Regions from separate parts of the uncultured Phascolarctobacterium sp. genome, predicted to be linked through region 2. Evidence: riboswitches for the same ligand, from Rfam matches in the RefSeq annotation. Region 2 holds a riboswitch; the other holds the start of a gene.

Region 1 (16,112 bases), on a different contig from region 2:
GCGTGAATGGAGCATTCGTTCCCGTGAAGACGCTATCGATTTTGCCGAAGCTCATAATATCCCCATTCCTGTTACAAAAGAGCATGATTATTCCATGGACCGCAATATGTGGCATCTGAGTCATGAAGGTTCCGATCTTGAAGATCCCTGGAATGCTCCTAAAGACGCGCTCTTTATTGTAACTAATACGCCTGAAACCGCTCCTGACAAAGCTGAATATGTGGAATTGGAATTTGAGCAGGGCGTACCTGTTGCTGTTAACGGTAAGAAATTAAGTCCTGCTGCTATTGTTGAGACTCTTAACGAGATCGGTATCCGCAACGGCGTTGGTATCTGCGATATGGTCGAAAACCGTCTGGTAGGTATGAAATCCCGTGGCGTTTATGAGACTCCCGGCGGTTCCATTATTTATTACGCTCACAATGAGTTGGAAAACCTTTGTCTGGACCGCGCTACTATGAGTTATAAACAAATGGTAGGCATCAAATATTCTGAACTCGTTTATGACGGCATGTGGTTCTCACCGCTGCGTGAAGCTTTAGCAGCTTTTGTCGATGAAACGCAGAAAACTGTTACCGGTACTGTACGTTTGAAACTGTACAAAGGCAACATCATTTCTGCAGGCGCTAAATCTCCTTATTCCTTATACAGCCAGGAATATGTAACTTTCGGCGCTGACGAAGTTTATAATCAGGCAGATGCCAGCGGCTTTATCAATCTGTTCGGCCTGCCGTTGACAGTGCGCGCTTTGATGAAACAAGGAAAACTGAAATAATGGCTAAGCTTTGGGGCGGCAGATTTAGTAAAAATACCAATGAGCTCGTAGATGCGTTCAATGCGTCGATTGAGTTTGATAAACGGTTGTATCATGAAGATATCCGCGGCAGTATCGCTCATGCGCAGATGCTGGGAAAATGCGGCATTATTCCTGCCGAAGATGTGGAAAAGATCGTAGCCGGGCTGGAAACTATTCTTGCTGATATCGAAGCTGGTAATTTCAGTTTTGAGGTGGCTTTAGAAGACATCCATATGAACATCGAAGCACGTCTTACCGAACGGATCGGTGCGGCGGGGGCACGTTTGCATACTGCCCGCAGCCGTAATGACCAGGTTGCTTTGGATATGCATATGTATATGAAACGTGAGATCGTAGAAATCGGTGAATTGCTGCTGCAATTTGAAAAGGCGCTGCTGGCAGTTGCCAAAAAGCACGATAAAACACTGATGCCTGGTTATACGCATTTGCAGCGAGCTCAGCCGATCACCTTTGCACACCATCTGCTGGCGTATTTCAATATGCTGCAGCGCGATTTTCGCAGATTGCAGGGCGTGTGGGCCGGTGCGGATATGATGCCTCTTGGCGCGGGCGCTATTGCTGGGACGACATTTCCCATTGACCGCTTTGATGTAGCTGAACAGCTGAATTTCGGCAGCGTTTATGCTAATAGTATGGATGCGGTCAGCGATCGTGATTATGTCATTGAATTTTTGTCGTTTGCTTCCGTTTTGATGATGCATATGAGCCGTTTAAGTGAAGAGATTTGTCTGTGGTCGAGTACAGAGTTTGGTTTTATTGAACTGGATGATGCTTTTGCTACAGGTTCTTCGATGATGCCGCAGAAAAAAAATCCCGATATTGCCGAGCTTGTACGCGGCAAAACAGGTCGTGTTTACGGACACCTGCAGGCTATGCTGGTTACGGCCAAAGGCTTGCCCTTGACCTACAATAAGGATTTGCAGGAAGATAAAGAAGGCTTCTTCGATGCTGTCGATACAGTTAAATTCAGTTTGGCTGTTTACAGTGATATGATTTCTACGATGACGGTCAATGTTGAAAAAATGGAACAGGCAGTCAGCAAAGATTTTTCCAATGCTACCGATCTTGCAGATTATCTCGTCCGCAAAGGCCTGCCTTTCCGTCAGGCTCATGAAGTTGTGGGTAAGTGTGTGGCTTATGCTATCCATCAGGGAAAATTCCTGCCGGAGCTTTCGCTGGAAGAATATAAAACTTTTTCGGGGTTGTTCGAGGCAGATCTGCTGGACGCTTTGCAGCCGGAAAACTGTGTGGCGGCTAGAACTTCTTACGGCGGTCCTGCTTTTTCTGAAAATGCTAAGCAATTTGCCCGTGGTGAAGTGCTGCTGGCTGAACAGCAGGCTGTTTTAGAGGATTTAAAAGCAAGAATATAATTAATTTAAGAAATTTTTGCAAAATATATTAAACTCGTGCATTTCGCATAGCGAAGTGCACGAGTTTTTTGTTATAATGTATATTAGGATATTGTTGTCTGAAAAAATACTTAGGAAACAGGTGAAGAGTTTGTTATTGCAGCTGCAGGGATTATTAAAAACAATAAGCATTTTAGATGTTTTGGATATTTTAGTCGTCGCTTATTTCCTCTTTCGTATATATTTGATGCTGAAAAATACCAGGGCCGCAACTTTGGTAAAAGGCCTTTTGGTTTTGGCTGTTATTTTATTTATAAGTAAGTGGCTTAACCTGCATGTTATTACCTGGCTGCTGGAAAAAAGTATGACTGTAGTTATGGTGGCGCTGCCGGTCGTTTTCCAACCGGAACTGCGCCGGGCGTTGGAGCAGATCGGACGTGGACGGTTGTTTCACAAGCATAATGAGCTTGACGAAAAAGAACTGGAAGACATGTTGAATGCTGTTACCAATGCTACGGAAATTATGAGCCGGCGTAAGATAGGCGCACTGATGGTTTTTGAACGTGAAACCGGTTTGGAGGAACGGATTGAGACGGGTGTTCCGATTGATGGGCTGATTTCCGATAGTCTGCTGCTGAATATTTTTGAACCGGATACTCCTTTACATGACGGCGCTGTCGTCATTCGCGGTAATCGTATCGTGGCTGCCAGCTGTCTGCTGCCTTTGACTGAGGCGCGGAATCTGAGCCAGGAGTTAGGAACGCGGCACCGGTCTGCCATTGGTATCTCTGAACAGTCTGATGCTTTAGTACTGGTTGTCAGCGAAGAAACCGGGACGATTTCGTTGGCGCGGAATGGTGAACTGCATCGTTATCTTACCGGTGAGGATATTAAGAGTTTACTGAGAGCTGCCGTAGTCCAGCCTTCTTTGAACTGGAAGCAGGTTATCAATGATAAAATCAAAGAGATTCGGGGTGGCAAATGATGGGGAATTTCTTTGATCGTGAAAATATGCTGGCACGGGTCATTGCTTTTATTATTGCCTGTGCGCTATGGATGTATGTCATGAATGACCAGAATCCACTGGTGGAGCGTAACTATGTGGTTAATTTGGAACTGCGTAATGTTCCCGAGGGTATGATCGTGCTTGATGCTCCTGATAAAGTACGGGTTAAGGTACAGGCCCAGAGAACTGTTTTGGGAGACATAACGGAAAAAGAAGTTACTGCTTACGTTGATTTTGCCGATAAAAATATCGGACAGCAGACTTTACCTGTCAAGGCACAGTTTAATCAGGGGACTGTTTTAGAAGTCTATCCCAACAATATTTATGCTTATCTTGATTCTGTTACAGAAAAGGTCATGGAGGTCGAGACGCGTGTTATCGGTATTCCTGCGTCTGATTTTACTTTAAGCAAACGAGAGGTCATTCCTGACAGTGTAACGGTAAAAGGCGCCTCGCACCGTATCAATGAAATGGGCCGGGTCGTCGCTCCAGTCGATGTCAGTGAGCGTGAAAACGACTTCCAGGTTGAAAGTACTTTGATCGCCATGAGCAATAGCGGGCTGGAAATGCCTGATTTACAGATCACACCTGCCAAAGCGCAGGTCAAAGCCTCGCTGGTACGTCAGATGATCACAGTTGAAGTACCGGTAGTTGTAGAAACTACAGGCCAGCTGACTGGCGGTATGAGTATGAAGCGTGCCCTTTCTGAACCGGCAACAGTAAAATTGACTGCCGAGCCATCGGTTTTGCAGAATATAACAGAGGTCAAAACCCAGCCGGTAGATTTAGGTAAATTCAGTACTGACGGTAATGTCGAAGCAGTACTTTTGCTGCCCGAAAAAACTATGGCTGATACTCATACGGTCAAAGTCCATATTGAAGCAGAATGAGGAAGGATTACTAATGCTGTTAAAGGTGAATAATGTCAGGGTTCCTTTGTTGGAAGAGCTGTCAGTTAAAGAGGCGGCAGCTAAAAAGCTGGGGTTAAAAAAACAGGATATTGAAGATTTACAAATAGTGCGGCGGGCAGTTGATGCCCGCCGTAAAAATAATATTTTCCTGAATTACCACGTAGTAGTTAATTTGGGAATATCAGCCAAACAGGCAGGCAGATTACTCAAAGATAAAGATATCAGTTTGCTGGCAGCAGAGCAGCTTGCAGGGCCTGTTTTGGGTGGAGAAAAGATAACAGGTCGGCCGCTTGTTATTGGTGCAGGGCCGGCTGGATTATTAGCCGCGTTAGAGCTTGCCAGGTATGGTTACCGGCCGCTGGTGCTGGAACGGGGCAAACCTGTAGCTCAAAGAGTGACGGATGTGCAGCGTTTTTGGCAAAACGGGGACTTTGATCCCGATTCCAATGTTCAGTTTGGTGAAGGCGGCGCAGGTACTTTTTCTGATGGCAAACTGACCACCCGGGTCAATGATCCGGTGATGGGAAGTATTTTAAAAGATTTTGTGCAGGCCGGCGCGCCTAAGGAAATTTTATATGAGCACAAGCCGCATGTGGGAACGGATAAATTGCGCGCGATGGTTGCAGGGTTAGCAAATGAAATTCGTGCTCTGGGCGGTGAAATACGCTATCATGCCCATGTTACCGGGTTTATCGTTAACGGAAACGTTTTGACTGGTGTAACTCTTGCCGGCGGCGAAAAAATCATGAGTAATGCCATTGTATTGGCCTGTGGTCACAGCGCCCGCGATACTTATGCCAGTTTATTGAAGCTTGGCGTTGGCATTGAAGCCAAGCCTTTTGCGATCGGAGTGCGGATCGAACACCCGCAGGAGCTGATCGATAAGGCGCAGTATGGCGATTTTGCCGGGCATCCGCGTTTAGGTGCTGCTGACTATGCCTTGGTACACCATACTCCGGATAAAAGCCGGACAGCGTATTCTTTTTGTATGTGTCCTGGTGGTGTGGTCGTTGCGGCGGCATCGGAAACCGGCGGTGTTGTCGTCAATGGCATGAGTATGTACCGACGTGATTCGGGGATCGCCAACAGTGCGATCGTTGTCAATGTCGGCCCGCAGGATTTTGGTACAGATCCGCTGGCCGGTGTAGAATTTCAGCGGCACTATGAAAAACTGGCGTTTAGGGCCGGTGGAGGCTGCTATAAGGCACCGGCGCAGAATGTCGGCAGTTTTTTGAAAAGGCTGCCGCCTGATTTGCAGTGCGCTGTCGAGCCGACTTACAGACCGGGGCTTACTGCCTGGGCCTTAGACAGTGTTTTGCCGGATTTTGTGACGGATACTTTACGAGCGGGGATAGCTGCTTTTGACAGGAAGATACATGGGTTTGCGGATAGCGGCGCTTTACTCACAGGTATCGAAACAAGAACTTCTGCTCCGGTAAGAATTATGCGCAATAATGAAACTAAAGTTTCACTGACCCATAACGGATTGTATCCGTGTGGTGAAGGCGCCGGCTATGCCGGTGGGATCATGAGTGCTGCTTTAGATGGTTATCATGTCGCCAGAGCAATAATGGCAAAGTTCGCTCCTTTATCTTAAAGGCTTGTCACCCGACGATAAAAAGTTTATAATAAGCTGATAATAAAAAATCCTTAGTTCGGAGGTCTTGTAATGGCTCGTTTGTTTGGTACTGATGGTGTGCGCGGAGTCGCTAATGTAGAGCTGACACCGGAGCTTGCTTTTAAATTGGGCCGCGCTGCGGCAACTTATTTTGGCAGGGAAACTGCTACGCCGAAAATAATTATCGGCCGTGATACACGTTTGTCAGGTACGATGCTGGAAGCCGCTTTGGCAGCCGGTATTTGTTCTGCTGGCGGCAATGCGCATCTTTTGGGAGTGATGCCTACCCCGGCAGTGTCTTTTCTGACTCCGGAAGTGAAGGCCAATGCCGGTGTGGTTATTTCGGCTTCCCATAATCCTTTTGAAGATAACGGGATCAAATTTTTCTCTAAAACCGGACACAAATTACCGGATGCCGTCGAAGATGAGATCGCTGAACTGGTAAGTCTGCCGGTGGAATGCAGTAAGAATCCCAGCGGATCTTCTGTGGGCCAGGTCATTGTCGAAGAAGGACTTGATAAGCTGTATATCGATCATGTCATTGCCGCCGCACCCTGCAAACTTAACGGTTTAAAGGTCGTGATGGACTGCTCCAATGGTGCTAACAGTGTTATCGCCCCGGTCATTTTACGTTCTTTAGGTGTTGAAGTCGTAACGATCTTCAATCAGCCTAATGGCATCAATATCAATAATGGCTGTGGTTCGACGCATCTGGAAGCATTGCAGGCCAAAGTACTGGAAGTCGGCGCTGACGTTGGTATTGCCAACGACGGTGATGCCGATCGCTGTCTGGTGGTAGATGAAAATGGCGAAGCGCTTGATGGTGATCAGATGATGCTGATTTGTGCGCTGGAACTGATGAAAAAGAAGCAGCTGAAAGATAATGTGCTCGTCACTACTGTTATGAGTAATGTGGGGCTGCACCAGGCTATGAAAAAATACGGCGGTTCCTGTGTCAAAACAGCAGTCGGCGACCGTTATGTATTGGAAGAAATGCTGAAAAACGGCTATAATCTTGGCGGTGAGCAATCGGGGCATATCATTTTCTCGAAATATGCTAAAACCGGTGATGGTATTTTAACAGCAGTACAGCTGCTTGGAGCATTGATCCAAAATAACAAACGGCTCTCGGAAATGGGGGCGATGATGACTAAATATCCTCAGATCCTGCTTAATGTGCGCGTGGCTGATAAGCACGGCTGGGAAGATAAAGCCGCTATTAAAAACGTTATCAAAAAATATCAGGATGAGCTTGGTGACAATGGTCAGATTTTAGTACGGGCATCCGGTACTGAACCGTTGATCCGCATCATGGCCGAAGGGCCTAAACAGGAGCGGTTGGAGGAGATCGCAAGCGCTATTGCCGAAGTGGTCAACTGCGAGCTGGGATAACCGGGCAACATTGACCTGAGAGCTAAAATATAGTACAATAACAGTGGTTACAAGGACGTGCCGCGTGGGACAAGCCAAGCCTGCGCGGCATGTTGTGTGCTCAGCATACACTTGTTGCCATAAGCGCAAGTGCCGCCTCTGGCGGCAGACGAGGGAGAGGTTTATCGATCAGTCAGCGGGTGCCTCTCGGCTAGCTGCAGGCCGCAAGCAGACTACAAATTCCGGTGGCAACACCGGTGACAAAATGTCTGTGGCAGAATTGGCAATATACATTTAGGAGGATACAACTATGTGTGGTATCGTTGGTTATATTGGTAATAACCAGGCAGCGCCGTTTTTATTGGACGGTATGAGCAAACTGGAATACCGCGGTTATGATTCCGCTGGTATTGCTGTTTATGAAAAAGGTAAGATCACTGTTGAAAAATGTGTGGGCCGTCTTGATTCTTTGCGTCAAAAATTGGAAGGTCATATGCCTGAGGGTACTATGGGTATAGGACATACCCGCTGGGCTACCCATGGACGTCCGTCCGACCGTAACTCTCATCCGCATACGGATGCCAGCGGTGATTTTGTTGTTGTCCATAACGGCATTATCGAAAACTATCTGGTGCTCAAGGAAGATTTGATCGCCAAAGGTCACAAGTTTGTTTCTGAAACAGATACGGAAGTTGTAGCACATCTGATGGCTGCGTATTATGACGGAGATTTTGAAGAAACTGTCAAGAAGGTTCTGCGCGTTATTGAAGGCTCTTATTCTCTGGTGTTTATGTGCGCGCAGGAACCTGAGAAAATAATTTGCACGAAAAAAGATAATCCGCTGGTCATTGGGCTTGGTGAAGGAGAAAACTTCATCGCTTCCGATATTCCTGCGATCATTGCAAAAACACGCCGTACCTTTATTATGAGCGACGGCGAGATCGCTACTGTTACCAAAGATGGTGTCTGGGTACAGGATATTAATGGTACTCCGATCAGCAAAAAGGTATTTGAGGTCAACTGGAATGCCGAAGCTGCTGAAAAAGGCGGTTTTGAACATTTTATGCTCAAAGAAATTTACGAACAGCCTAAATCTATCCGTGATACGATGACTGGTCGTGTACCTAAAGATTCTCATGGGATCGAGTTTGCTGAACTGGGCTGGACCGAAGAAGAAATGGCAGGTATTAATAAAATTTTTATCGTTGCCTGCGGTACTGCTTATCATGCGGGTATTGTCGGTAAGTATTATCTGGAACAGCTGGCACGTATTCCTGTAGAAGTCGATATTGCCAGCGAATTCCGTTACCGCAGTCCGCTGGTTGACGGCAACAGCCTGACGATAGTTATCAGCCAGTCCGGTGAAACCAGCGATACTTTAGCTGCTTTAAAAGAAGCCAAACGTCTTGGCTCCCGCACTTTGGCCGTTACGAATGTCGTAGGCTCTTCTATTTCCCGCGAGGCCGATCAGGTAGTCTACACTTATGCCGGACCTGAAATTGCTGTTGCGTCTACCAAAGCCTATACTACACAGCTTTTAGTAATGCTGATGCTGGCGATCTATGTTGGCCGCTTACGCGGTACTTTAGATATTGCCCAAGCCCATAAGCTGGTAGAAGGTCTGCATGAGATTCCGGAGCAGATCCATAAACTGTTGGAAAATGTAGATCAGATCAAAGTCTTTGCTACCCGTTATGGCAGCAGTGAAGACGCATTTTTCCTGGGGCGCAGCCTTGATTATGCGGTAGCCCTGGAGGGTGCCTTAAAACTGAAAGAAATATCTTATATTCATGCAGAAGCTTATGCGGCCGGTGAGTTGAAACACGGAACATTAGCGTTGATTGTCGAAGGTGTGCCGGTAATAGTTTTGGCTACGCAGCCGGATGTTTATGATAAAACCGTCAGCAATCTGCAGGAAGTCAAAGCACGCGAAGCCATGGTCATTGCCATTGCCTTTGAAGGTGATGACAGTATCGCCAAATATGCCGATCACGTTATCTTTATTCCGAGAACGGATAAATATTTGGCACCGCTGCTGGCAGTATTGCCATTGCAGCTGCTGGCTTATTATGCGGCTCTGACCCGTGGCTGTGATGTCGATAAGCCAAGAAATCTTGCTAAATCAGTAACAGTCGAATAAAAAGTACGCCTGCCGAAAATTTCGGCAGGCGTTTTATATCAGCTGAATAAGAACTGTTTGGTACTAAAACTGGTGAATTTTAGCAGTTCTGTGCTATAATAATGCTATCAATAATCATTATCGAAAAGGAGAAAAATATGAGTCATTCCGTTGCTTTGTTATATAATTTTCAGGATGAAAAGCTGAAAATGACAAAAATGGTCTGCATGATGATGCAGGTGCGTTTTAGAGAGGTTGCCAAAGAGGAATATAACCAGCCGTTGGGTGTTTTGCTGGGATTACCTGATATACAGTCTGAAACCGAGGTTTATCAGGGCGAAGAGCTGCAGGAGGAAATGCTGCTGCTGCATGGATTTGACGGCAGTAAGCTGCAGAAATTTTTAACGGCGCTGCAGCGTGTTGGCGTAGGCCGGATCGAGTTGAAGGCCATGCTGACAGAAAACAATAAATCCTGGAGCGGGCTGTCTTTGTACGAGGAGCTGTGTCAGGAACGGGCTGCATTTAAACAGCTGGAAGCTGAAAAGCGGAACCAAACTACAGAAAAATAAACAGAACACCGCGGCATGCCGCGGTGTTCTGTTTATTTAGTTAGCTCTAAAGTGAGAGTTTCTAAAATATTCTCAGCAAAAATACAGAATAAGATTATCACAGCACCGCTGATGCCCGTTAAAGTAAGTTTCTCTGCTAGCAGCAGATAGGACGCGGCGGCAGTTAAAACAGGCTGAGTACACTGCAGCATTGATACTAAGGAAGCCGGTAAGAACTTCAAAGCGGCATTTTGCAGAAAATATGCCAGACAGGTACAGGTTACAGCAAGATAAATTACTACGGCCCAGGCGGCAGGCTGAATCTTGGGAATGACAGCTGCTTCGTCAAAAAGCAGAGCGCAGACGATACTGATAACAGCAGTGATAAAGGTCTGGATAGCTGAAATAGTTACAGCATCGGTCAGGCGCAATGATTTTTCTCCAAATACAAGCGCTCCGGCAACACTTACGGCTGTCAGCAAAGCCCAGAGATCGCCTTTATTGAACTCAAAGGCGCCGCCGTTGCTGCACAGCAGATACATACCGAGAATGACGCAGAGCTGGATAGGAAGATGTGTAAGCCTGTAAGGACGCTGTAAAATTACTATTGATAAAAGCGGTGCGAAAATGACTGATAACGACATGATAAAACCGACGTTTGTCGCTGTAGTTCCTTCTAATGCCAGATTACATGAGATATAGGCGGCTGCCATACAGAGACCTGCCGGCAGGTATTGACCGGCAGAAAGTGTCTGCAGCTGCTCTTTCAGGCGCGTTCCAAAAAATATGGCAAAGATAATAAAAGCCAGACTGAAACGAAATGCCAGGCACCATAAAGGTGTAATGCTGGTAAAAGCAATTTTAGTCAGGGGATTACCTAAGCCGTAAAGCAGGCTTTGCAGCAATATAAAAATAATATATTTGTTGCGCGAATCAGTTTTCATTTTCCCTCACAAACAAATGGTAAGAATAAATTTATTGTGAGTTATAGTTTATCAGTTGTTCTGATTATTGGCAAGAAAAAGTGTAAATGGACTAAACTCCTGTTTCATCAAAGCAGGGGATAAAGTCAGTACTGGCGGCTGAATCTTCTTGGACGAAACCGTCTTCGATGCCTGAAGTAAAAAGATATTGTTCGACTTGCCGGTATTCTTCCTGGGTAACGGTACGGTTGAGCTCAGGGTATTCTGCGGCCCGTCCGCAGGGGATATATTGATGCATCAGGCTGAACAGAACCTGGCCCGGTTCAAAATTATCAGCGACCCAGTCGATGATTTTCAGGGTATTTTCTATCATGTTAGGTAAAAGCAGATGCCTGATCATGACACCGCTTTTTAACAGTCCCTGTTCATCCATTTGATAGGGGCCGACTTGTTTATACATGGTTTTTATGGCGGTTGTAGCTATATTAAAATAATTAGGGGCATTGCTGTATTTGATTGCCGCTAAGTCGTCACTGTATTTTAAGTCCGGCAGCCATATTTGCACCTTGTTTTTTAATCTGCGCACTGTATCTACGGTTTCAAAGCCGCTGGTATTATAAACTACAGGAACCGGCAGCGGTTCTGACAGGCTTGCGATAACAGCCTCGGTAAAATGAGTTGCCGTGACCAGATTGATATTATGAGCTCCCTGTTCAATTAATTCTGAATAAATTTTTTTTAAGCGTTCGACCGATATTTCTTCACCTTTGTTTAAACAGCTGATTTCATAGTTTTGGCAAAAGGCGCAATGTAAATTGCAGCCGCTGAAAAAAACAGTGCCGGAACCATTAGTGCCGCTGATACATGGTTCTTCCCACATGTGCAGCGCCGCACGGGCAACTATCGGCTGCATGCCGCAGCCGCAGGAACCAAAGACACCTTCCTGACTATTTAATGTTTCAGGTCTGTCAACTCCGCAGCGATGCGGGCAAACATAGCAATAAGTCATTACAACATCTCCCTTGGAGTATTTTCTAAATTGTAGCATAGTTGACTAAGAGATAAAAGGATAATTGACAAAAAGACGGGCAAAAAGTATAATCTAAAACAGAAGTAGGTCATATAACTGACGGAAGTGGATTAACCACAGGGAGTATGACCGGTATTGCCGACCGTCTGGGCGCTGAGCTCCAGAAGTGTCGGTTTTTTTATTATTTTTAAGGAGGAATAATTGTGAAAGAGCTGCAATTGAAGTATGGCTGTAATCCCAATCAAAGTAAGGCGCGTATTTATAGTAAAAAAGGTGAGCTGCCGATCGAGGTTCTGAACGGACGCCCCGGCTATATTAATTTTCTGGACGCATTTAACAGCTGGCAGCTGGTGAAAGAATTGAAAGAAGCTACAGGTCTACCTGCGGCAGCATCTTTTAAACATGTAAGTCCGGCCGGAGCCGCTGTCGGCCTGCCGATGAGTGATGTGTTGAAAAAAATATATTATGTTGACGATCTGGAGCTGACGCCTTTGGCGACGGCTTATGCCAGAGCCCGCGGCGCTGACCGTATGTCGTCTTATGGCGACTTTGTGGCGTTGTCCGATATTTGTGATAAAGAAACTGCAGCGATGCTGGCACGTGAAGTTTCAGATGGTGTCATTGCTCCCGGCTATACTGACGAGGCTTTGGCTATCTTAAAAACCAAACGTAAAGGAACCTATAACGTGATCAAGATCGATCCGTCGTATATTCCGGAAGTACAGGAAACAAAAGATGTATTTGGCATAACTTTTGAACAGGACCGTAATGAAGCCAAAATTTCAGCAGAGCTTTTGGTAAACCGTCCTACTGTTAATAAAGAAATCCCTGCAAATGCAGCGCGTGATCTACTGATTGCCCTGATCACTTTAAAATACACGCAATCCAATTCAGTCTGTTACGTTAAAGATGGCCAGGCCATTGGTATTGGTGCCGGCCAACAGTCACGTGTACATTGTACCAGGCTGGCTGGGAATAAAGCCGATAACTGGTGGCTGCGTCAGAATCCCAAGGTTTTAGCGCTGCCGTTCAAAGATAGTATCCGTCGCCCGGATCGTGATAATACCATTGATGTTTATATTTCAGATGACTATGAAGATGTGTTGGCAGACGGGGTTTGGCAGCAGTTCTTTACCGAAAAACCGGCTCCGCTGACACGCGCAGAGAAAAAAGCGTGGCTGCAGGAATTGCACGGAGTTGCGCTTGGCAGTGATGCATTTTTCCCGTTTGGTGATAATATTGAACGCGCGCACCGCAGCGGTGTTGATTATATTGCCCAGGCCGGCGGCAGTATCCGCGATGATAACGTTATCGAAACCTGTGATAAATATAATATCGCTATGGCCTTTACCGGATTGCGGCTGTTTCATCATTAAAAGTTTTCCGCCAAAGTTTTCTTTGGCGGATTTTTTGATTGGGAATGACTGACAAGTCATTTTACGGTTGTTTAAGCTTATCGGGGCATTTTTTTACATAAATTGCATAAAATTGACTGAAAACTCTTGAGTTAGTAAATTTTTTGTGGTAAAATACTCAAGGTATAATGTCCAAAATATGTTTTTGTTTTAGCAACATTGCAGTAAGTAGGAGATGAGCGGTTCATGAGTGCAGAAAATGCAGAGGGAATACCTTTTTTAGTGCATTCGGCTTGTCTGGAAAGGCGTCTTTTAGATGATGCGGCACTGAGTATAGAACAGGTAAACTGCGGCAGGGTGCGGATAAATCTTTCTTTGAAGGATGCCTCTGACTTTGATCATCGTGGCTTTGTTTGCAGCAGTGTCGTCTACCGGCTTATTGAAGCCGCATTGCAAATCAGTGCGGTCAGCGTTGGGGTTGAAGCTGAAACATTAAATTTTTGTTGTAACATTGTAAAATACACAGCAGCGCAAAAGCTTTATGCTGTCTGTAAGCTTTGCCATAACGGACGAATGACTCTTGTAGCTGAAGCTGAGGTATATGATGAAAAGAATACCCTGCTGGCAACTGCTTTGACGACTTTGTTTGTTGTGGAAACAATTAAAGATATACCCCGTAAATGGTAAAGGCTGACGTCAAGTCGCCTTAACAAGCAATTTGGCTCAAGCCTTAACACAAGGAGGACAAAATGGATTTTGCACTTAATGAAGAACAACTTGAATTACAGGAGATGGTGAGGGATTTTGTAGAAAAAGAAATTACCCCTTACGCTGCCGAAATGGACAAGAACAATCAAGCAATGCCAGGTCTGATGGAGAAAGCAGCAGACATGGGTCTTTTGAATGTTATTGTTCCTGAAGAATATGGCGGACCTGGTCTGGACAGCGTTACCGTTGCCGTTATTTATGAAGAACTGGGCAAGGGCTGTGCCGGCGTTGCTACCTCAATGGCTGCAAATTCCCTGGCGTCTTACCCTATTTTGATTGCAGGAACTGAAGAACAGAAGCAGGCACATTGTGATTTGCTGAATGAAGGCAAACTGGCTGCCTTTGCTTTGACTGAACCTGGTGCGGGTTCTGATGCCGGCGGTGTTGCTACTTCTGCGGTAAAAAATAAAGAAGATGGAACTTACACGCTTAACGGTACTAAAGCTTTTATCACCAACGGTGGTATCGCCGATACTTATCTGGTATATGCCAATACCCGTAAAACCGGCGGTATCCGTGGCTTGACTGCTTTTATCGTGCCGAAAGGAACCCCCGGGTTCAAGGTTGGCAAAAAAGAGGACAAAATGGGTATTCGCCCTTCTAATACCTGCGAGCTGATTTTACAGGATGTCGTTATACCTGAAGCTAACCGTGTTGGCCGTGAAGGCGAGGGTTTCCGTATTGCCATGAATACTCTGGATTCTGCGCGTCCTTTTGTCGGTGCAGTATCTGTTGGTTTGGCACAGGCTGCTTTAGACTGCGCTGTAAAATATGCTAAAGAAAGAAAACAGTTCGGCCAGCCGATTGCTTCTTTCCAAATGATCCAGTCAATGATCGCCGATATGGCGATGAAGGTCGAAACTGCCAGACTGATGGTGCATAAAGCATGCTGGATGCGCGATCAGGGCTTGGAATTCTCTAAAGAAGCCGCTATGGCTAAATGCTATGCTGCTGATGTAGCTATGCAGGTCACTACTGACGCCGTTCAGGTAATGGGCGGTTATGGCTATTCCCGTGAATATCCGGTCGAAAAAATGATGCGTGATGCTAAGATCATGCAGATTTATGAAGGCACCAATCAAATTCAGCGTTTGGTTATCGCTAATAAAATACTGTACTAATAATTATTTATGAGACCCGGTACTATTTGGTGCCGGGTCTTTTACATAGGCGCACTGAAGTTATTTATGTATAAATGTAAAAAAATATATATTTCAACTGTTTTGGTTGCCGCTATAAGTGTATCTGCTGATGGTGTGGCAGTAAATCATTGAAAAAAGATGATTTTACAGGTATAATAATAAGAGTAATTTTTATAAATATAGGAGCAATTTATGATCTTGATTTGGCTGGCGGCATTAGTCGTTGTGCTTGACCAATTGACAAAATATATCGTTGTTGCCATGATGACGGAGGGTCAAAGTATCCCCGTCATTCCCAACATTTTTCATTTAACTTATATTCTTAATCCCGGCGCTGCCTTTGGCATGTTTGCGCATAGCCGTACTTTTTTTATTGGTGTAGCTTTGCTGGTACTGATCATAGTTTGGTGGTTCAGAAAAGATATCTTGGCAGAACCCTTGTGTGTACGTGCCGGAACTGCACTTTTTATCGGTGGTGCCGTAGGGAATTTGATTGACAGATCGGTTAACGGTATGGTCGTAGATTTTTTTGATTTTCGTATCTGGCCGATTTTTAATGTGGCTGATATTGCGATTTGTGTAGGAGTTGGTCTTATTATATGGAATTTAATACAGACGGAAATACTGGAGAAGTAGAAAAGATTATTGCGGCAGAAGAAGACGCAGGGCAGCGGCTGGATATCTATCTGGCTATGAAGCTGGATGTTTCGCGTTCTAATATGCAGAAATTGCTGGAGGATGGCCGCGTAGTACGGGGAACAAAAGTACTTAAAGCCAACTATAAAGTAAGGGCTGGCGACGAATTTGCAGTTGCGCTGCCAGAACCAGAACCTCTGGAAATCCAACCGGAGAATATTCCTTTAGATATTATTTTTGAAGATGAAGATGTCGTCGTTATCAATAAAAAGCGCGGCATGGTAGTACATCCGGCGCCTGGCAACTATACCGGTACGCTTGTTAATGCTCTGCTTTATCATTGCCAAAACTTGTCAGGGATAAATAATGTTATCAGACCGGGCATCGTACACCGTTTGGATAAAGACACCTCCGGCATCATGATTGTAGCTAAGAATGATGCTGCCCATATCTCGCTGTCGGAACAGATCCAAAGTAAAACTGCCCGGCGTTCATATATTGCGATAGTTAGGGGCAATG
Region 2 (16,112 bases):
CGAACCTTTCAGTCCACCCAGTCTGTAGCCAAGAAAGGTGGAAGCATTGACGGCGATGACGCCGGGCAATGACTGCGAGAGCGCCAGCACATCAGTAATATCTTCATTGCCGATCCATTTTTGCTTTTCCACAAATTCGTCGCGGATCAGCGGGATCATGGCCGGGCCGCCGCCGATCGTGAACAGTCCAATCTTAACGAAAACAAGAAACATATGCAGATAACGCGGGTGCTTAGTGTCCATAATGGCCGCCTCTTTTCAGTCTGATAAATGGTGATACTTTAATTATCGGCTATCTGCCTCAGGATTACAAGCCCGGTTGAGATCGGCAGCAGGGTCGTCTATGGCTTTTGGACCAAGATATAGTATGAAAAGTAAAATCAATACCAGATATAGAGAAAAACTGCCCACGCTATGACGCTAACGAATAACGGCAGTCTAAAAAGGCATAAAATAAACCCTCCGCAGTTGCAGCGGAGGGTGTGCAGTTAAATCAAAGATGTTTTTTTTCGATCAGTACGCCTACGGAAGTCCGCCATTTTAAAATAATGGCGATGATAAGGCTGACAACAAAGCAGGCGGAGAAGAAATACAGGGTAATGGAATAGCTGTTGGTCGTTTCACGGATCCAGGACAGCAGGAGCGGACCGGCGATACCTGCCATACCCCAGGCAGTCAGGATCTTGCCGTGGATCGCGCTGAGTTCTTTAGTGCCAAACAGATCGCTGAGGAAAGCAGGCATACAGGAGAAGCCGCCGCCGTAACAGGAAATGATGACAAAGACGATCAGCTGGAAGATAAAGGCGCTGCTTGTTTCTGCCAGCGAATAAAAAGCAATGATCTGGATCAGGAAAAAGACTACGTAAACAGTGCTGCGCCCGATATAGTCGGAAATAGTCGACCAGAAGATACGTCCCAGACCGTTGATCAGACCGATGATGCCGACCATGGAGGCCGCCGCCATCGGCGTCATTTTTACTACTTCCTGCGCCATGGGCGAGGCTACGGCCAAAAGACCGATGCCGCAGGTGATGTTGGTAAAGAAGATCCACCAGAGGGCGTAAAACTGCCAGGTCTTGCGTGCTTCTTTAGAAGTGAACTGGGTATCCGGCAGCATGCTTTTGACGTTGCTGCTGGCCGGGCCGCCGTTACTGGCTTTAGGCGGTTCCAGATATAAAGCCGACGCGGCCATGATGACCATGTACGCGCAGCCGAGGATGATAAAGTTCTGTACTAAACCGTATTTAGCAACTAAAATCTGCATCAGCGGGCCGGCGATCAGGCTGGCAAAGCCGAAGCCCATGATAGCCAGGCCGGTGGCAAAGCCCCGATTGTTGGGGAACCATTTGACCAGCGTGGAAACAGGGGTGATATAACCTGTGCCCAGGCCGATGCCGCCGATCACGCCGTAACAGATATACAGCAGTGTCAAGCTGTGCAGGTGCAGCGCCAGCGCCGTACCGAACATGCCCAGACCAAAAAAGCAGGTCGAGGTGAGGCCGCTTTTACGCGGACCGTATTTTTCTACATAATCGCCTAAGAATCCCGCCGACAGGCCGAGAAATAAGATCGCGATCGAAAAAGTCCAGGTCGTTTCCTTCAGGGTAAAACCCATAGCCTGCATAATGGGCTTGGTCAGTACGCTCCAGGCGTAAACGCTGCCGATACAGATATGGATGCCGATAGCCGACAAAGCAATGAGCCATCTGTTTTTCATAGGTAAACATCTCCTTTTCACACTAGAAAAATCCGAGAGCCCTGTTCCGGAAAATAAAAAAACCATCCGGGATCAGTACTCTCTGCCCAGACGGTCGGCTGTTTCTATGGCTTCGCAGTACACGTGGTTGATTCCACTTTATCCGTCAGTCCTGCGAGGTCTATTTGATTTATGTATTAATTATAGCAAGCTGTGCGAGATTGTCAAGCGAGGAAAAATAAAAAATCCGGCAGTGCAAAAGCAGTGCCTGTTCAGCTTATTTACTACTGACTGCAAATAACGTATAATAAATTTAATATAAAGATGTGAATTATTTTATAAAAATTCGGGAGGAACTAGCATGTATTTAGCTGACGAACACAAGATCTGGGTCTGTAAGGGCGAGGAGAAGATCTGTATGTTGCCCCAAATGGCCAATCGTCACGGGTTGATCGCCGGAGCGACAGGCACGGGTAAGACAGTTACCTTGAAGGTACTGGCCGAATCCTTCAGCGAGATGGGTGTGCCGGTATTTCTGGCCGATATCAAAGGTGACGTTTCCGGGATGTGCAAAGCCGGTGAAAGCAGCGAAGGCTTTCAGAAACGTCTGCATAAATTAGGTCTGGAAAATTTTGAATTTAAAGGCTTTCCCGTACGTTTTTTTGATGTTTTCGGTAAAAAGGGCCATCCTGTACGGACGACTATTTCCGAGATGGGCCCCGACCTGCTGAGCCGGCTGCTGGAGCTGAACGCTACCCAGAGCGGTATCATGACGATCGTCTTTAAGATCGCCGACGACCAGGGACTGCTGCTGCTGGACCTAAAGGACCTGCGTTCGATGGTACAGTATGTGGGCGACAATGCGGCGCAGTTCAAAACCACTTATGGCAATGTTTCGGCGCAGAGCGTCGGCGCGATCCAACGAGCCCTGCTGCGTCTGGAAGAACAGGGCGGCGACGTCTTTTTTGGCGAACCGGCGCTGGATATTCGTGACTGGCTGGCAACTGCCGATGACGGGCGCGGTTATATCAATCTGCTGCATTGCGTAGAGCTGTTCCAGAATCCGCTTTTATATTCCACTTTCCTGCTGTGGATGCTGTCGGAACTGTATGAGCTGCTGCCGGAAGCAGGTGATCTGGAAAAACCGAAGATCGTCTTTTTCTTTGACGAAGCGCATCTGATTTTTAAAGACGCGCCGAAATCACTGCTGGATAAAGTGGAGCAGATCGTGCGTCTGATCCGTTCCAAAGGCGTGGGTATCTATTTTATCACGCAGCAGCCGTCGGATATCCCTGATACGGTGCTGTCGCAGCTGGGCAACAAATTGCAGCACGCGCTGCGCGCTTATACGCCAAAAGACCAGAAGGGCCTGAAGGCCGCGGCGCAGGCCTTTCGGGCCAACCCTGACCTGGACGCAGTCAAAGTGCTGCCAGAGCTGGGAACAGGTGAAGTTTTAGTGTCGCTGCTGGATGCCGACGGCGTACCGGCAATGGTGCAGCGTGCTTATGTCATGCCGCCCCGCAGTTATCTGGGCGTAGCCGACGATGCCCTGCGCAATCAGCTGATCGCTGCCAGCCCGCTGTATAGTAAATATGCCACGGCTGTCGATAGAGAGTCGGCTTACGAAATACTGACGGCCAAAGCGCGGCAGGATGCGGAAGCCGCCGCCAAAGCGCAGGAAGAAGCAGAGCTGCAGAAGGAGCTGCGCAGCCGCAGTACGTCAGCGAAAAAAGAACCGCCGACGGTCGCTGAGAAGCTGCTCAATAAAACGATGACGCGTATGGAAAATAAAGCTGTGGACACTATCGTCCGCGGTATTTTCAATCAAATGAAAAAATGGTTCTGAAGGTGCTGAAAATGAAAAAACTTTTTGCAGTCTTACTGGCTGTATTATTTATGGCCGGCGTTTTGCTCGGCTGTGGCAAAGCGCCGTCTACAGAACTGAATCAGGCCAAACAACAGGCCGTTGAACAGGTGACCAAAGCGGCCCAAAAGGGACTGGACAAGCTGCAGGATACGCAGCAGGCACCTGTTAAAGTCGAAGAAGGGCGTGCTTATACAGGTAAAGCGGAGGTGGCCTTATATATCCATACCTTTCATAAACTGCCGGGTAATTTTATTACCAAGCGCGAGGCTGAACGTCTGGGCTGGAAACGTAAAGGCACGCTGGACGAAGTGGCGCCCGGCAAAAGTATCGGCGGCGACAGGTATGGCAATTATGAAGGGCGGCTGCCGCAGAAGGAAGGCCGCAGCTGGAAGGAATGTGACATCGGCTATCAGGGCGGCAGCCGTGATGCCAGACGGATCGTTTATTCCAATGACGGGTTAATCTACTACACCGACGATCACTATAAAAGCTTTACAAGGCTATATTAAGGAGGCTGCTGATGAAAACGGTAACTTTGGCACTGGCAAAGATGCGGTCGGTCAGACAGCTGCATAATTACCTGCGTGCGGAGCTCGATCTGCCGGAGTATTACGGAGAGAATCTGGACGCGCTTTATGATTGTTTGACGGAAGTCTGCGAGCCTGTTATACTAAAAATACCGCAGGCGGTAGCCGCAGGTTCGGAATTAGGGTGGTATGGCGCAAGGCTGCTTGCAGTGGTGCAGGATGCTGCCGCTGTCAATCCTAATCTCCAGGTAGAGCTTATTTAAAATATATGCAGTCTGCTCCAAGCGGCAGGCTGCTTTTATTCTGTTTTACAGAGGGCGAAAAGTATGATTTTAAGTGTAGAAAATCTGTCGCACAGCTATGGCGTCAGAACTTTGTTTCAAAATGTAACTTTTAATATTGAAATGGGCGATAAGATTGGTATCATCGGCATCAACGGCACCGGTAAAAGCACGCTGCTGCGTGATATCGCCCGCGGCGAAGCCGGCGAAAACGGCGAAAACGGCAGGATCACGGCCAATGGCAGCTGTGTGATCGAATATCTGCCGCAGAATCCCGACTATGATCCGCAGGCGACGGTATTAGAGCAGGTTTTTCAGGGCGATTCACCGCAGCTTGACCTGCTGCGCCGTTATGAACGGGCCGCCGCGCTGGCAGCAGCTGAACCTGAAAGCAGTGCCCGGCAGCGGCAGCTGCTGGAACTGCAGCAGCAGATGGACAGCGCCTATGCCTGGCAGCTGGAAAGCGAGGCTAAAGCAGTGCTGGACCAGCTGGGGATCAGTGATTTCCAGCAGCCGATGGCAGAGCTTTCGGGTGGTCAGCGTAAACGGGTAGCGTTGGCCGGGGTTTTAGTACGCCCGTCCGACCTGTTGATTTTGGACGAGCCGACCAACCATATGGATAATGCGACCGTAGCCTGGCTCGAGCAGCTCCTTTTGAAGCGCAAAGGCGCGCTGCTGATGGTTACCCATGACCGTTATTTTTTTGACAGAGTCGTCAACCGCACGTTGGAACTGGACGGCGGACAATGCTATTTATATACGGGCAATTACAGCCTGTTCCTGCAAAAGCGTGAGGAACGGCGGCAGTCAGAGCAGACGGCGGCCCAGCGCCTGCGCAATATTTATAAACGTGAGCTGGCCTGGATCAGCCGTGGTGCGGAAGCTCGGCGTACTAAAAGCAAGGAACGCATCGAGCGTTTTAATGAGCTGGAACAGGAAGTAAAAAGTATTTCCAATCAAAGCGAGCTGGAAATGTCTTCGGCAGGCAGCCGTTTGGGTAAGACCGTAGTCGAGTGCGAGCATTTGGGGCTTGATTACAACGGCGTCACCTACATCAAAGATTTCAGCTATGTGCTGCTGCGTAACGACCGTGTCGGAATCGTGGGGCCCAACGGCAGCGGCAAGACCACGCTGATGGATATTCTGGCCGGAAGGCTGACGCCTGACCGCGGCAGCGTCCAGATCGGGCAGACTGTCAAGATCGGTTATTTTTCGCAGCACAGCGAGTTCCCGGACAGTGAGCAGCGGGTGCTGGAATATATCCGCGACGTGAGCGACCATATCGAAACTCAGGACGGGACCAGGATCACGGCTGCGCAGATGTTGGAACGCTTCTTATTTCCCGCTGAACTGCAATGGGTGCCGGTCAATAAACTGTCAGGCGGCGAAAAACGGCGCCTGTATCTGCTGCGGGTACTGATGGGCGCACCCAACGTACTGCTTTTGGACGAACCGACCAACGATCTTGATATTCCGACGTTATCAGTACTGGAGGATTATCTGGACAGCTTTAACGGCGCCGTTATCGCCGTTTCCCATGACCGGTACTTTCTGGACCGTTTTGCAGGGAAGATCTTCGCCTTTATGGGCGGCGGCGAGATCAGACAGTTTATCGGCGATTACAGTAAATACGAAGCGGCTGCCGCAGCGGCTAAGGCAGCTGCGCCTAAAGTTGCCAAAGCGGCTGTAACTGCTGCTAAAACAGAAAATACTGCCGGCAAGGCCAGACCGCAGAAGATGACTTATAAAGAAAAATTGGAATTTGAGCAGATCGAAACGACCATCGCCGGCGTTGAAGCCGAACTGAAAATGCTGGCGCAGGAAATCAACAGCGCCGGCAGCGATTTTGTGAAGCTGGGCGAGCTTACCAAGCAGCAGCAGGACGCTGAGCAGCGGCTGGAACAGCTTGTGGAACGCTGGGCCTATCTTACGGAGCTGGCTGAGGCGGGCGGAGTTTCCTGATTTGTTCCTCTATAGAAAGGGAGAGCTATGTTAGTAGACGAAAATTTTAAACAACGCCTGCGGCGGCTTTTTTCGGTGATGATCCCGATCCTGATCACTCAGACGGCGATCATGGCCATGAATTTTTTTGATTCTTCCATGTCGGGCCATGCGGGTGCGGTCGATCTGGCCGGCACGTCCATCGGCGGTAATATCTGGATGCCGATCTTTGTCGGCACTAACGGCGTTTTACTGGGTGCCATGCCGATCGTCGCCCATCTTTTAGGGGGCGGCAAACGCGGGGACATCGGTAAAGTTATCCGGCATACGATTTTTCTGGCGTTAGCTTTTTCAGCTGTCATTATTTTAATGGGAGTTTTGTTTTTAGATACCCTGCTGACGCACCTGCATTTGGAAGCGCAGGTGCATTATATCGCCAAAATGTATATGGCGGCCGTGGCTGTAGGCGTAGTGCCGTTCTTTATGTCTACCTCGCTGCGGGCGCTGATCGACACTTTAGGTCATACCGGCATCACCATGAAAATCTATCTGCTGGCACTGCCAGTCAATGCTTTTTTGAACTACTGCTTTATTTTCGGCAAGCTGGGGCTGCCGCGGCTGGGCGGTATTGGCGCCGGTGTGGCGACTGGCATCACCTACTGGCTGGAATTTGCCATCTTTGTCTGGATCGTGCACAAGCTGCCTGCTTTTGCTGATTTCAGGATCTTTAAAGACCGCTTCCGCTTGGATTTTAAACAGCTGCGGGAAAATCTCAGCATCGGGGTGCCGATCGGTCTGGCCATGTTTATGGAAGCCAGTATTTTTGGCGTCGTAGCGCTGTTCATCGCCAAATTCGGCACGGTCATCATTGCGGCGCATCAGGCGGCGCTGGGTTTCACTTCGCTGCTGTACATGGTGCCGCTCAGCTTTTCTATGGCGCTGACGATCTTAGTCGGTGTCGAAGCGGGGGCCAGACGCTTTGAAGAAGCAAAAAAAATCAGCCGGTTGGGCATTGCCGTCAATATGAGCATCGCCGTCTTTTTAACGATCCTTGTTTATACCAACAGGCCGCAGATCGCCCTGCTTTATACCACTGATCCCGTCATCATCGAAAAGGTCGTCGGCTTTTTGTTCTATGCGATCTTCTTCCAGCTGTTTGACGCAACGGCAGCGCCGATCCAGGGTATACTGCGCGGCTATAAGGATGTGAAGGCGACCTTTTATTCCGGCTTTTTCGCCTATTGGGCAGTATGTCTGCCGCTGGGCTGTTTCCTCGATTTTGTGCTGGATCATGGCCCGGCCGCCTACTGGCAGAGCCTGGATATAGGTTTGTTCTTCTCGGCGGTTTTCTTAACGCTGCGGATGTTCTGGCTGCAGCGTAAGCTGGAACGCGGCGCTTTTTAAAAATTCAAGGGACAGAGAAAAAATTCGTCTGCTTCTGCTGCCGGCTTGTTCTTAAAATTTTATAAGTTTGCTGATGGCATCGCTGCTTCTGCGCGATGCCATTAATCTTTTTATATCTTATGAATACTGCTGCACTGAGCATGAAGAAAATTTGCGGCGGCAGACTATTATAAAGATAGTCAAATTGTTCTATTACAGATATAATGGTATAAGAAAAATTGTCATAAAATGGGATAAACTGATAGGGACGGAGTGAGCAGCTTGAAAAAACTGTTTTTGATAGCGGTAACGGTAATCATGGCCGCGGCGATCATGCTGGTAGGGTACGGGGCTTTTTTAAACTACAAAAGCGAAAAGGTTATTGATCTCAGAATGGCAAACCGTGTTTTGCGCCTGGATGGGGTCAAAGCCGAAGAGCGTGTTTTGCTGCCGGTTTGGGAGTTGGACAGTATGCGTCTGTCGGCAGAGAACATGACCGATGCTATTTCAAGGCTGGAAGGCACGATCGAAGAAGTATTTGTCAGGCAGAATGACCATGTCAGCAAAGGTCAGGCTATCTGCCGCATTGCCAACGAGGATATACCCATCAAGCTGGCGCAGATAGATGTCAATATCGCCAAGGCCGAAGCTGTTCTGATCCGGTATGAACATTCTTATGAACGCTATAAACGTCTGATAGATTATGGGGCTGTTTCGCAGGAACAATATGAAGAAGCGCTGACCAATTACAAAGCGGCGGCGGAAGAAGTCAAGCAGCTGCAGCTGGAACGCCGCCAATATGAGCTGCAGGAAGAACGGCTGATAGTTACAGCGCCTTTGGAAGGCGAAGTCCTGATGCTGTACAAGAAGCAGGGCAGCTTTTTGCAGGCGGGCACCTCGGTAGCTTTGATAGGTGATTTTTCGACCCTGCAGTTTACAGAGGTCGTTACTGATGATGAATTACGGCGTTTAGAGCCCCTGGATGTTCCCGGGGAGCTGGCGTTCAGCAAGCGTGAGCTGGATAAGATCTATGCCACAGGCTACAATGAAGGCAATAAAGGGGCACAGCAAAGATTTTTGGCGCGGATAGTCAGTGTGGAACCGCCGCCTGAGATCGAGGCGGCTATGCGGACGATCCGCTGGAGTGTGGATAATTCAAGCGGCCTGCTGGAACCCAAGCGGTATCAAGATGTGAAGATTTTTGCCATAAAAGAAAGAAAAAATCTGGCCATCCCTAAAAGCGCCCTGCTGGAAAACAGGCACGATGCCGTGTATGTCTGGCATCCTTCCGATGGCAAACTGGAATTAAGAAAAATAGCCACGGGAGCCACAGATGGAAATTATGTAGAAGTATTCGCCGGTCTGCAGCCGGGAGAGATAATAATAGTTTCAGGTAAGGAAGGCTTGAGCAATGGTATGAAAGCTGAGGTCAATGTCAAAGGAGGCGCGGCTGATGGCCAATAACGAATTATTCAGTAAGGAAGCCATGGACAAGTTGCGTTCTCCCGAAAAGCTGGATACGCTGCTGGAAGTCACTACGCCGATCGGCTGGATGGCTTTGGCGGCCATGGTCGTCATGGTTTTGTCCGTATTAGTGTGGTCTGTTTTCGGGGCTATGGTCGTGAAGGTTGACGGAGTTGGTATCCTGCTGGATTCAGGCGGCGTTGTCAGTGTGACTTCGGTTTCCGGCGGCAGGGTAGAGGACGTTTTTGTCAGGACTGGTATGCGCGTGCAGAAGGGCGATCTGATCGCCGTGCTGGAACAGCCGCAGCAGAGCATGGAAACCAAACTGGCCCGTTCCGATATGTATCTTTCCGAAAGTGAGCGTGAGGCCCTGACGCGTGCGTCACAGTACGATGCCAAGCGCTATCAGCAGGATGTCAGTTCCTTTATTTTTAGTGAAGCCGATGGTATCGTCGATGAGGTATCGACCTCTCCGGGCGCGGTAGTTGCCGCCGGGACTTCTGTTTGCACTATCCGTAAAGACCAGGAACGCGATGAAATAAACGGTGTGCTGTATGTGCCTGTCAGCAATGGCAAGCGGATCGAGCCGGGCATGACTGTGCAGTTGGCACCTAACGGCGTTGACAGCAGTGAGGACGGCAGTCTGCTGGCCGTAGTGCGCTCAGTATCTCAGTATCCGGTATCGGCCAACGCCATGCTCAACAGGCTGGGCAATCAGCAGCTGGTGCAGTGGATCTTGAGCAAGTCGGACAATGCGGTCATGGAAGTGAACTTTGATCTGGTCAAGGATGAAAATTCAGAATCCGGTTATTTATGGACGAGCATCGTCGGTCGGCATAAGCCCGTAACAGCAGGCAGTATTTGTGCCGGTTCGGTAATAGTTGACCGTAAGCAGCCGCTGGAAAAAGTGTTTTATAAATTCAGTCAATGGCTGAGGAGCAGATAAATTATGTGGCCGTTTACGAAAACCTTACAAAAGCAAAAGGTCAAAACTCCGACGATCCTGCAGATGGAAGCCGCTGAATGCGGAGCCGCGTCTCTGAGCATCATTCTGGCCTATTACGGGTTATGGGTGCCGCTGGAAAAAATGCGCCAGGAATGCGGCGTCAATCGTGACGGCGTTTCTGCCAGCAATATCGTGAAAGCTGCCCGGGGGCGTTTATGCACTGCCGCCGGTTATCGCTGGCCTGCGGAAATGCTGAAAAAAGCCGTTTTTCCGCTGTTGATCCACTGGGAATTCAATCATTTTGTCGTTCTGGAAGGAATAGAAAATGAAAAGGCCTATATCAATGACCCTGCCGTAGGGCACAGAGTGCTGCCCTTTGCGGATTTTGTCTCCAGCTATACGGGGATCGCCCTGGAGATCAGGCCCGGCGAACAGTTCGTCAAGGCCGGCAGCAAATATAATATCGCCAGCGTCATCCTGCAAAAATTGCTGGCTGACAAGTGGTCGACACTGTTTGTGCTTATCGTCTGCGCCTGCCTGATCGTTCCGGGGCTTGTATCGCCTGTGTTCGGGCAGATCTTCCTGGATGATATACTGACCGGCAAGCATAAGGACTGGATGTTCAATCTGGTCCTGGCCATTATCGGTACTTTTATTATCCAGTCTGTTTTAGTATGGCTGCGTGCCTGGTGCCTGACTAAATGGCAGGCGAAGCTGACACTGTCAGATTCAGCGCGTTTTTTCTGGCACGTGCTGCAGCTGCCGATGGAATTTTTCCAGCAGCGCTTCGGGGTCGAAGTCGCTTCGCGTGTAGCCTTTAATGAAGCCGTTGCTTCGGTTTTGACAGGCTCTGCCGCTACGGCGGTGCTTGACTTTCTGATCGCCCTTTTTTATTTACTGCTGCTGTTTCAGTATAACGTTACGCTGACCCTGATCGGACTGGCATTCAGCCTGGTAGGCGTGGTTTTATTCTTTTGCATCCGCGGCAAGCTGCTGGAAATGTCGATGAAGGTACAGCAGGATGCCGGCAAAGAATATGGCGTGGCCATGAATGGCCTTTTGATGATCGAGACCTTAAAAGCCAATGGAAATGAAGGTGAGTTTTTTGCTAAATGGGCCGGCTACAGGACGAAAGTGCTGGCAGGCAGCCAGAAAATAACCCTGTATAACACGACGATGCAGATGCTGCCGCTGCTTTTAAGCGGTATTAATACGGCGCTGATCATGACTGTGGGCGGCTTTGCCATTATGGACGGGTTGATGACAGCCGGTATCTTTATGGCCTTCCAGAGCCTGATGAGCAACTTCCAGACGCCGTTTAATAATCTTTTGAATCTGGCTGATACACTGCAGACTACAGAAATGCAGATGAAAAGGCTGGACGACGTGATGCGCTATGAAAGAGATAAACTTAATTATCCGGAAACACCGCCGCAGCCGATAGGCAGGGCCAGACTGTATGGCGAGGTCTGCCTGCGGAACGTGCGTTTTGGCTACAGTCCTTTGCACGCGCCGTTATTTGAAGCTTTTAATATGACCCTGCAGCCGGGCAACTGGATTGCCTTGGTAGGCGGCAGCGGCAGCGGCAAATCGACGCTGGCCAAGATTGTCACAGGCATCTATCAGGAATGGAGCGGCGCAGTGCTTTTTGACGGTATTCCCCGTGCGCAGATCCCGCACGAAGTTATCTGTAATTCTGTAGCTTCGGTCGATCAGGACATCTTCCTGCTTTCCGGCACGGTAGAAGAAAATATTACTTTATTTGATGAGTCGATACGTCACAGCGATGTAGTGCGTGCAGCGCAGGATGCCTGTATCCATGACGACATCCTGAAGCTTGAAGGCGGCTACGAAGCCCGGGTTGGGGAAGGCGGCTTCAATTTCAGCGGCGGCCAGCGCCAGCGGCTTGAGATAGCGAGAGCTTTGGCTGTTAATCCTTCCGTATTGGTGCTGGATGAAGCAACCAGCGCGTTAGACCCCCTGACGGAACAGCAGGTCATGGAAAATATTCGGCGGCGCGGCTGTTCCTGCATCATCGTTGCACATCGCCTGAGTACGATCCGCGACTGTGATGAGATCATTGTCATCGAGCACGGAAAGATCATTGAACGAGGCACGCATCGGGAGATGATCACGGCAGCGGGCCCTTATCAAAAATTGTTGACGGATCAGGATGCGCTGTCAGGAAAGGGTGGTGAGGTTTTGTGATATTGGAAAAAACCATCAGCCTGCGGCAGGGAGAGCGATTTTATTTTGAACAACAGGGCGCGCTGGGACTGATAAGATCCGGTGTGGCGGAGCTGTATGCCACTACTGCTGACCGGCATGAAAGGATGTTCCTGCTTACCCGTACGGAAGGCAGCTATTTTTTCAGCGCCCTGGATGAATTTCAGGCCGTTGAGTTTTATCTTTTCGCTAAAACTGATATGATTTTGACATTGTATCCGACCGAAGCGGTGGCAAGCCTGGTGTCCGGGCAGGGCGGAGCGCTGCGCCGCGGAATGCGGGAATGGTTTGGCTCGCTTTTGGCATTGCCCTGGCTGCGTTTTTTTGCGGTGCGGAAAGATGATTTTGTAGGCCAGTGGGGGCAAAAAGATTTTCTGGCCAATTTGCCGGATATGGAGCTGTGGGCGTATTTTCTGGAACATCAGAACATTCTGGCTTTATTAGTGAGCGGCCAATTCCATTCGCTGCAAAAGTATTTTGCCGACAGGCTGCAGCAAAGGCAGGAGAAAAAAGCAAAGCTGCTGGGAGCAGCGATCGGGACTTTGATTGGCAGGGAAGACTTCAGCTTTTGGCTGGAAGCCACTCAGGGCAAAGCCAATGATAATATTGTTTATATCGTGCGTAAAGCGGCGGAATTTTTCCGCATGGACACATCGGTGATCGAGCTGCCGGCAGATATTCTCCGGCAGCTGCACGGCCTCAGCCTTTTGAAGCGCCTGGCAGGGAGAGGCGGGATGCAGCTGCGGAAGGTAGTGCTGGAAGGAGCCTGGTACGAGAAGGACAGCGGCGTTTTTTTCACCTGGTACGGTGGTGAAATGGTGGCCGCAATCCCTGAAAGCCCGGGCAAATATCGGATCTACAGTGAAAAGCAGCCGCAGGGGCAGGCTCTGACGCAGGACAATGCCGAAGCATTGGCTGCGGAAGGTTATGCCTGCTATGCCGGGTTTCCAGCACGTAAATTAAAAATAAAAGACCTGCTGCTGTTTATGTATCATCAGTGCTGGAAGCTGGATTATAAATATATCCTGATGGCCAGCTTTATAGCTGGTCTGATCCCTCTGTTCACGCCGGTGATCACAGAAACTATTTTCAGCGATGTTATCCCCGTCGGCGACAGGCAGGGACTGGCGACTATCACGCAGGTCATGATGGTCGCAGGTTTTACCAGCGCTGCTGTTTCACTGGTCAGGGCTATAGCGGTGCTGCGGATCACTAATCATCTGGATATGGCGACGGAAGCTGCCCTGTGGTCGCGCCTTTTGGCAATGCCGGCCGGATTTTTTAAAAAATATCAAACTGGTGAGCTGGTCCAGCGTATGGGCGGTATCGATGCCGTGAAGTCGCTGGTGACGGGAGAGTTTGTGGGCAGTATCTTCAATACGTTTTTTTCGTTTTGGAGTATAGCGCTGATGTGCTACTATAGCATCAGGCTCACCGGTGTGGCTTTGTTGGTATGGCTGGTTTATTTTTTTGTGACAGCCTTTATCTACCGCCGCGTCTACGGCTTTCAGAAGAATGCCGTCAGCGCAGCCAATAAAACCTCGGGGCAGGTACTGCAGATTTTTAATGGCTTAGCCAAATTCCGCAGTCAGGGAGCCGAAGAACAGGCTTTTTATCTGTGGGCCAAATGTTTCGGCGAAGAATGGAAATGGAACCTGAAATTACGTTGGCAGAATAATTACAGCAGTATCATCAACGCGGTGCAGCCGCTGATCCTGACCTTACTGCTTTACTATACGGCTATCTACGGATTGGAAGGTAAAACGCTGGCCGGAGCGCAGACAGCCATGAGCTATGCCGAATTTATGGGCTTTCAGGCCGCGTTCAGTTCCTTCAATACTACTTTGGTCAGTATGATACCTTTAGCCGTAAAATTTTTCAGTATTCGTCCTCATATCGAGAACCTGCGGCCGATTTTGGAAACTGAACCGGAAACGGACAACGATAAACTGGAAGCAGGACAGCTTTCAGGAGAAATAGAAATTCGGCATTTAAGTTTTGCTTATAGTGATGACGGGCCTGAGATCCTGCACGATATCAATTTACACGTAGCGCCTGGCGAGTCGATCGCCATAGTTGGGCGCAGCGGCTGCGGCAAATCGACACTGATGCGGCTGCTGCTGGGCTTTGAAAAGCCTAAACGGGGCGCTGTTTATTATGATGACTGCGATCTTAATGAGCTGAGCCTGGCCTCGGTCCGCAGTCAGATGGGCGTAGTTTTGCAGAACGGGCAGCTGATGGCCGGCGATATTTTTACCAATATCGTAGGTACGACGGCGCTGACGATGCAGGATGCCTGGCTGGCGGCAGAACGTGTGGGTCTGGCCGAGGACATCAAAAGGATGCCGATGCAGATGTATACTGCTATCAGTGAAGGATCCGGCAATATTTCCGGCGGCCAGCGGCAGCGCATTTTGATCGCCCGCAGTATCGTCAATAATCCACGTATCCTGCTGCTGGACGAAGCTACCAGCGCCCTGGACAATACGACGCAGACAATAGTGACCAGCAGTCTGGAAGCCATGCACTGCACAAGGATCATCGTTGCACACCGTCTGAGTACGATCAGGAATGTCGACAGGATACTGGTCATGGAGGCAGGCCGGATCGTAGAAGAAGGCAGTTATGACGAGCTGATGGCGGAAAATGGTATTTTTGCACAGCTGGCGCAGCGGCAGCTTGTTTAAAATCCCGGTTCGTAGTATAATAATTATATTCCGAAAAGATAAAGTTTAATGCCAAAAAAGAATAGGCACGAAGATTTCTCTGGGCGGCTTTAAAAGCGAAGCTGAAGCCAGTAAAGAGGCCCTTGAATTGATGGATCAGTATAAGGGCGGTTCTGTAGAAGTTTTATGACAGCCGGTGCTGTTAAATAAAAATATTTAAAGAAGGTCGGTGTTGATAATGACAGAAAAATTTATTGCTCCCGATGCAAAAATAGAAATGATGAGTGATGAAGAATTGGACATGGTTGCCGGCGGTTCAGCTACTATGTATTATTCGCAGCCCTATGTTAATGATCAGGGCACTTTGATGGTAAGCACTGTAACTGTCAGCGGCAAAATGACGTATGATCCTCTCAGCAGGAGTGTTCAAGGAATCATGGATCAAGGCAGTGGTTTCTCGGGTGCGCTGCCTGTCCCGTATGCCAAATTCAGCGCATATAAAGAGCGTGTTGCAAAACGTGGCACTACTCTGGTCGGGCTTGATATTTCCGGGCCTTTGGTTCTCTAAAAAATAAAAAAGTCTATCAGCTTTTGCTGATAGACTTTTTTTATTCAGGACTGGCGTTCGAGCCATAAAACCGTGATATCATCGCTTTGTTCGGCGCCCTCGCTAAATTCCAGCACGGCAAACAAAATATCTTCAGGGATATGTGTCCGTTCAAACCGTTGAGCCAGCCTGTCCGTACCAAAAAATTCATGCTGCCTGTTTTCGGCCTCGGTAATACCGTCAGTATAAAGCAAAAGCCTGCTGTTATAGGGCAGCTCGGCCGTATGATCGGAGAAAGACAGATTGCAGTATACGCCCAGGGCCGGACCGCTGCGCTGACAGAGCTGTTCGGGCCTTTGGTCGCTGATCTGCAGCAGCGGATAGTTATGGCCCGCATTGGCATAAGTAAGCCTGCCGCTGGGAAGATGGACGATCCCCAGCCAGACTGTAACGAACATCATACTGTCGTTGTTTTCACACAGCGTATTGTTGGTTTGTTCCAGAATCTTACCGGGACTGGCAGAAGCATTGTTTTTTAAAAGCGCTTTGGTGACCATCATAAACAGCG

What was found. Region 2 has a riboswitch for ZMP and ZTP ahead of Q4G98_RS03955 (OFA family MFS transporter). Riboswitches for the same ligand answer to the same signal wherever they lie in the genome.
Region 1: it holds a riboswitch for ZMP and ZTP, as region 2 does, so the genes downstream of both, Q4G98_RS09250 (phosphoribosylaminoimidazolecarboxamide formyltransferase) here and Q4G98_RS03955 (OFA family MFS transporter) in region 2, are expected to answer to the same signal.

The regions. Positions count from the first base shown of each region.
Region 1 is NZ_CATWDQ010000012.1:51,876-67,987, forward strand. It holds gene Q4G98_RS09200 (argininosuccinate synthase) at 1-775, shown strand, start outside; gene argH (argininosuccinate lyase) at 775-2,187, shown strand; gene cdaA (diadenylate cyclase CdaA) at 2,318-3,151, shown strand; gene Q4G98_RS09215 (YbbR-like domain-containing protein) at 3,148-4,062, shown strand; gene Q4G98_RS09220 (FAD-dependent protein) at 4,079-5,680, shown strand; gene glmM (phosphoglucosamine mutase) at 5,753-7,093, shown strand; gene glmS (glutamine--fructose-6-phosphate transaminase (isomerizing)) at 7,383-9,212, shown strand; gene Q4G98_RS09235 (DUF3783 domain-containing protein) at 9,350-9,760, shown strand; gene Q4G98_RS09240 (DMT family transporter) at 9,793-10,683, opposite strand; gene Q4G98_RS09245 (radical SAM protein) at 10,775-11,671, opposite strand; ZMP/ZTP riboswitch at 11,775-11,851, shown strand; gene Q4G98_RS09250 (phosphoribosylaminoimidazolecarboxamide formyltransferase) at 11,893-13,068, shown strand; gene Q4G98_RS09255 (hypothetical protein) at 13,294-13,734, shown strand; gene Q4G98_RS09260 (acyl-CoA dehydrogenase family protein) at 13,797-14,936, shown strand; gene lspA (signal peptidase II) at 15,150-15,593, shown strand; gene Q4G98_RS09270 (RluA family pseudouridine synthase) at 15,557-16,112, shown strand, end outside.
Region 2 is NZ_CATWDQ010000003.1:107,664-123,775, forward strand. It holds gene Q4G98_RS03950 (chromate transporter) at 1-243, opposite strand, end outside; gene Q4G98_RS03955 (OFA family MFS transporter) at 494-1,717, opposite strand; ZMP/ZTP riboswitch at 1,795-1,880, opposite strand; gene Q4G98_RS03960 (helicase HerA-like domain-containing protein) at 2,058-3,542, shown strand; gene Q4G98_RS03965 (ribonuclease domain-containing protein) at 3,554-4,072, shown strand; gene Q4G98_RS03970 (barstar family protein) at 4,084-4,353, shown strand; gene Q4G98_RS03975 (ABC-F family ATP-binding cassette domain-containing protein) at 4,417-6,333, shown strand; gene Q4G98_RS03980 (MATE family efflux transporter) at 6,361-7,716, shown strand; gene Q4G98_RS03985 (efflux RND transporter periplasmic adaptor subunit) at 7,978-9,159, shown strand; gene Q4G98_RS03990 (biotin/lipoyl-binding protein) at 9,149-10,105, shown strand; gene Q4G98_RS03995 (NHLP family bacteriocin export ABC transporter peptidase/permease/ATPase subunit) at 10,109-12,313, shown strand; gene Q4G98_RS04000 (NHLP bacteriocin export ABC transporter permease/ATPase subunit) at 12,310-15,018, shown strand; gene Q4G98_RS04005 (hypothetical protein) at 15,236-15,565, shown strand; gene Q4G98_RS04010 (PP2C family protein-serine/threonine phosphatase) at 15,610-16,112, opposite strand, start outside.